One region of the Solibacillus cecembensis genome, then DNA from elsewhere that is predicted to be linked to it. Evidence: riboswitches for the same ligand, from Rfam matches in the RefSeq annotation. Region 1 holds a riboswitch; the other holds the start of a gene.
What was found. A riboswitch is a leader RNA that binds a small molecule or an ion and turns the genes downstream of it on or off. The one in region 1 is predicted to bind cyclic di-GMP.

Region 1 (3,156 bases):
ACTAATTTCGGTGTAGGTTCACCAGAAGCAACATCAACAAAAACGTTTATTTCTTGTCCTGACTTAACGGCTAATCCAGTAGGTTGCCAATCTTGGAAGTTCCAAACACGTCTTTTTTGGGATTCTTTTATCGAATCGCCTCTGCTTTCTAATGACCATACGCTATTTTTTATATCTGTTGGGTTAGCGATTATGTTTTTAGCTATCTCTAATTGAGCTTTTAATGTTGAATACAATGGGTGATTTTTAGCTTTTGCATCGAGTTCATTAATTGCTTGTACATGATTATATTGTGGTACGAGCTCACTCATTGTTCCATCAGTGAAAATATTGCTAATTTGCTCTGTTAATGTATCTTCTTTATAAAAGGCTATTTCCGCTAAAGATGCCCAGTTTTGAGTGGATTTATTGAACTTGAATTTCACTCGTTTAAATGTCGTTGGTTCAAATTTAGCCTCTACTAATCCAGTAACAACATTATGTTTCCCAGTAGCTACAAGCTGATAAGTATTACCTTTAGACGTTTGAGAACCATAGATTTCGAACTCTTCAGCGAACCCTTTGCGGTCGGAATTCCTTGCCCCGTATATAATTCGGTTTAATTTGACCGCATCTTTAAATTCAAGTTCTACTTCATTCGTGAATTGAGAGGAGTTTCCTTTATTCGTTTCCCAATAAGTATCTAAGTTTCCATCAATGGCATTTCCAATTACAGCAGAACTCCAATGCCCTGCATTGTTACGGATACTTAGGATATTTTCAGAACCCATTTTAAATAATTTTGAATACTTTTCATTTGAATAAAGATCAAATGTTTTTGTTGCAGCTGTAGTTGTTTGAACTTCATTTTGATTAAGAATGGCTTTTGCATTTTCTATATCATCTTTAAATAGGGGATATAGTGGATGGTCATTTACTTCTGTTTCTAATTGGTGTAATGCTTCGATTGTATTAAATTCTTTACTAACCGAACTAAAAGTATCATCTGTGAATAAGTTTTTCATATTATTAGAAACTTGGTCTTCTTTATAAAATTGGAATTCTGCAGCACTTGCCCAATTTTGGTTTGCCTTTGTAAAGACAAATTTTAAACGCTTAAATTCTGTCGGTGTAAATTGGATTTCAACAATATCTCCCGTTGAACCTGTATACTCACCAGACGAAACGAGTGTAAAGTTATCGCCTTCATCTGTGTTGGAGCTATAAATCTCAAACTGTTGTGCAAAACCTTTACCTTTTGCGCTTATTTGACGGGCGGCATAAACAATTCGATCTAATGAAGTTATTTCGTTGAATGTAAAGTTTACCTCATTCGTGAATGTTGTTTTATTATCTCTGTTCGTTTCCCAATGCGTGTTCATATCGCCATCAATTGCCTGTGCAAGAGGGGAGCCTGGGTAGTTGCCACCGTTGTTTGTAATGGATGCGATATTGGCGTTTGTCATTTTAAAAACTTCATTATATGTATTTAGTAAGTCAGTCCCATATAAATTAAATTTACGAACATGAGCAATATTTGCTTGTGTAGTTGTTTTTCCAACTGAAGCTGTCATCACCTTTTTTTCTTGAAATGGGCTTGCTAATACATTGATTGGTGCGCCAGCTAAACTTAAAGCCATAGCAGCAGCTGTTGCAATTTTTATTACTTTCATAATCAATTCCTCCTACTGATTTTTCCTAAAAAGAACATAAAAAAAACACCCTAATAAGAGTGTTTATCTTCTCTAAAAAATGCCCATAAAAAAGCTTTATGGGAGATTTAAAAACAAAAAGTAGATTGTACTCTTCGGCAACTGGCTGACATAGTAAATAAATCAATTACGGTAGTCCCTATAGCTTTGCGTCCCTAAATTTCTTTAGGTTTGCCTATTCAATTATGCTACCTTAAAGAATAGCATAATAAATATTATTTCCAAAGAACAGTTAGCACTAAAAAATCCCCCTCCAATAAGGATAAATTAGCTAATTTTACATACAAGGATTATACGAAAAGCTTTAGTTAATTATGTTTATAGGGCATCGAATAGTTATAGGGTAGTAAAAAAGGATATTATTTTAATATATAAATATAAGAATCCCCTAAGAAAGTTAGTGCTCTGTTGGAGTAAATGTTCTGCAATCTATTTCTTCACTTCACAAAGAATTTCTTGCGCCATATTATTACACCTCCTCTTTTGTCATTATTATAAAAGTTAGGTTAATAAATACTGTAAACATGTAATGGTGGGAATTCTCACTCCTGCGAATGGAATTTTACAACTTTATTTCAAATAAATATATTTTCTATCAATACAAGCCAATGCCTTGCGCAAATTTTTAATAATTTCATTAATATATTCGTATTTTATATAGACTTAATAATCTTTATGACCTATAATAATCCCTATTATTCATTAAATACGAACATTAAGGTGGATTTTATGTCTGAATATACGCAAATTTTCCGAGGGACTGCTTTTTCAAGTAAGTCACCTAAAGAAGTACTAGTTTTAAAAGATTATCTGTTTTGTATTAATGCGGACGGAATGATTGAAAAAGCCGTTGCACCAGAGCATGTGGACTATCAATCTTTATTAAATAGATACCAAGAGAAAGAAAACTTTCATCAATTAGCAGATGGACAGTATTTCTTACCAGGCTTTATCGATTTACATGTCCATGCACCACAATGGGCACAATCTGGAACTGCATTAGACATTCCTTTGTATGATTGGTTAAATACGTATACGTTCCCGATTGAATCTAAGTTTTCAGATTTAGATTTTGCCAAGGAAGTGTATGAAGACTTAGTTAGTACTTTATTAGCAAACGGCACAACGACATCACTTTATTTTGCAACGGTTCATAAAGAAGCGAGCTTATTATTAGCTGAAATTTGTGCAGAAAAAGGTCAACGTGGTTTAGTAGGGAAAGTTGTGATGGATGATCCTGAACAAACACCAGAATTTTACCGTGATGCGAATACGCAAACGGCATTAGCGGATACCGAGGAATTTATTATAGCTGTTAAAGAATTAGCAAAATCGACGAAACAAGGGGTTTATCCAGTTGTTACACCACGCTTTATCCCAAGTTGTACGGATGGTGCTTTGAAAGGGTTAGGGGAATTAGCTGCGAAGTACGATACACATATTCAGTCTCACTGCAGTGAAAGTG
Region 2 (3,156 bases), on a different contig from region 1:
ATACTTGAATGGTTTCACCAGGTACGGCATATTTACCGAAAGTTTCTAGTGAAAATGACGTTCTTGCAATTTGGTGCGTTTTTGCTTCTGCATTTGAGTTACCACGTTGTGAAGCTGTTACGATTGCTTCGTTCGTCACATTTTCGTTGTTTAGTAAATCTTTTGCTATCGTTAAGTTAACTTGTAATTGCTCTTTTAGTGGATGTTTTGCAACTTCTTTTTCTAATTGATTGATGATATCCATTGACGCAAACTCTGGCTTTAATTTATTCATTAAACCATTAGTAAATAAATTATTCACTTGTTCTTCTAAAACATCTTCTTTATAAAATGCAAGTTCTGATAGTGTTGCCCAGTTTTGATTTGATTTCTTAAACTTAAATTTAACGCGCTTAAATGTTGTAGGTGCAAATTTAGCTTCGACTAATCCGGCCACCATATTATGTTGACCCGTTGCTACTAGTTGATAAGTATTGCCTATAGAAGTTTGAGAGGCATAAATTTCAAACTCTTCCGCAAACCCTTTACGGTCAGAATTTCGTGCTCCGTACATAATACGATTTAACGTAACGGCTTCTTTGAACTCTACTTCTACTTCATTTGTGAAATCTTTTGAATTACTTCTATTTGTTTCCCAGTAAGTATCTAAGTTTCCATCAACGGCATTTCCAATTACAGCGCTACTATAGTGACCACCATTGTTACGGATATTCTTAATGTTTCCAATATCCATTTTAAATAACTTTGAATAGGCTTCATTTGAATAATGAGTAAATGATTTTGTAATGGCATTTGTAGCTTCTGTATTTATGCCATTAATTAATGCTTTTGCATTGGCAATCGCATCTTTAAAATCCACATAAAGTGGGTGGCTTTTTGCTTCTTGTTCTAAATTGTTAAGAGCCTCAACTGTATTAAATGCTTCACTTACTTTGCTGAATGTATCATCAGTGAATAATGTCTTCATTTTTTGAGATACAGGATCTTCTTTATAGAACATAAACTCCGATGCACTTGCCCAGTCTTGATTTGCTTTCTTAAACACAAATTTTACTCTTTTAACTTCAGTAGAGGGAAACTGAATCTCGACGATATCCCCTGTAGAGCCTTTATATTCGCCAGTTGAAAGTAATGTGAAATTATCGCCTTCATCTGTTAACGAACTATGTATTTCAAATTCTTGGGCAAAGCCTTTACCTTTCGCGCTTGCTTGACGAGCAGCATAAACAATTCGATCTAACGAAATTGTTTCGTTGAAATTAAAGATCACTTCATTCGTGAATGTTGCATTATTAGCCTTATTTGTTTCCCAGTGCGTATTCATATTGCCGTCGATTGCCTTTTCAAGAGGTGATCCAGAGTAGTTGCCACCATTGTTTGTAATCGATACGATATTGGCGTTGGCTATTTTGAAAATTTCATTATATGTATCTAGTAAGTCATTTCCATATAAATTAAATTTACCGACACTAGCATGATTTGCTTGTTTGATCGTTTTTCCAACTGGAGCCGTTATAGTGCTTTTTTCTTGAACTGGACTTGCTAATGCATTGATTGGGGTACCGACTAAACTTAAAGCCATAGCCGCGGCTGTTGCAATTTTAACAACTTTCATAATAAATTCCTCCTAATGATTTTCCAAAAAAGTACATAAAAAAAACACCCTAATTAGAGTGTTTTCTTTCCCTAAAAAATTCCCATAAAAAAATTATGGAAATTTTAAAAACAAAAAGTAGAATGTACTCTTCGGTAACTGGCTGACATAGTAATATAAACCTTAGTCCCTATAGCTTTGCGTCCCTAAATTTCTTTAGGTTTGCCTATTCAATTATTCTATCTAGAAGGATAACATAATGAATATTATTCCAAAAGAACAATAAGCACTAAAAAATACCCCTCCAAATAGGATGAATTGGCTAAATATTCATGTTGTATACTATATAAAAGTGTTTTGATAGCGCATCGAATTTTTTCATTAGAAGTAGTTTGATAATTATTCTTATATAGAAATGAGAGAGTAGATATAAATAGAATGTACATAATAAACGGCGGATGTCACAGGGGGAGTAGGAAGTCAGCCTAAAGACTTCACATCGTGTGACAACGGCTGACTGACCTACGTCCTGTGGCCCCGAACTAAAAAAATCTGGATGCAATTATGCTGAGGTATAATTGATTAACTACAATTCGAATCAATTTTTATGAGTTGTTGATCTAACACGGTATTTCCTTCTTGTGCTACCGAAGTAATGCTTCTTCCAAAACAATTGGCAATGATTTTTCGTTCTTTCAGATGAATAATTCGAATTTCATAAAAGGATACACCTGTTAAATGTGCATAGATTTCTTCAAAATTGCCAGGAGAAAGCCGATAAGGAAATATTACAGGTATATTGTTTCCTATTATAATGGGGAGTTTCATAGGATGGGAAAAAGAAGACCAATCCCAAACTTCAATCTCAATTTCCTGATCTTTACGAGATAAATTAACTAGATTAATAACCGCGTTAACGGCTCTAGGCGCTTTTTCCAATATGCCAGTTGATAAGACATATTTATTCATAGTTATCCCTCCTTCCGTCTTTATAAGTTATGGAAGTGTTTCGATTACATTTGTATAATAGTGTAATTTGCTAAAAAAAATTATCATTTATATAAATTCAACAAAATTTATATGGAAATGAGAATAGACATGATAGAGGCATAAACTTGAATAGAAAGAGTTGATTGGAATGAAAGGGAGCCGTAACCCTGAAAAGCGTCAGGACTGAAATAGAAATCAACTCCACCTCTTCAAAAGGTTTTTTAAAGGTTGGATTCTTTAGTTAAATAGATATCTATTTGGGATGTACATAAACTCTGTTAAAAAGAGGCTCGACTATATCCTGCATAAGAATAATAAGTTGCTACGTTTGTCAGAAGTTAATGTTCATTCGGGCTAATATTCGTTATAATGGCAATGTCTATCTGTTTTGAAGAGGATGCACAAACATTGTGGAAATCAGCCTTCAATACATGAAATTACTATTGAAAGGGGAAATATTCCTTGACTACTATAAAAGAAGAAACGCTTATTGCAAAAATTGACCATTTAGATGATAGAGGTAATGGACGAGCTGTGATTTGGCGTGAGAGTGATAGAGGTTCCAATCCTAG

Region 2: it holds a riboswitch for cyclic di-GMP, as region 1 does, so the genes downstream of both, ACQKIH_RS05100 (NPCBM/NEW2 domain-containing protein) here and ACQKIH_RS11295 (NPCBM/NEW2 domain-containing protein) in region 1, are expected to answer to the same signal.

Annotation. Positions count from the first base shown of each region.
Region 1 covers NZ_JBNNMF010000011.1:48,062-51,217, forward strand. The annotation lists gene ACQKIH_RS11295 (NPCBM/NEW2 domain-containing protein) at 1-1,652, opposite strand, end outside; cyclic di-GMP riboswitch class I at 1,786-1,877, opposite strand; gene guaD (guanine deaminase) at 2,421-3,156, shown strand, end outside.
Region 2 covers NZ_JBNNMF010000004.1:64,815-67,970, reverse strand. The annotation lists gene ACQKIH_RS05100 (NPCBM/NEW2 domain-containing protein) at 1-1,615, opposite strand, end outside; cyclic di-GMP riboswitch class I at 1,746-1,831, opposite strand; gene ACQKIH_RS05095 (hypothetical protein) at 2,177-2,563, opposite strand; gene rlmD (23S rRNA (uracil(1939)-C(5))-methyltransferase RlmD) at 3,047-3,156, shown strand, end outside.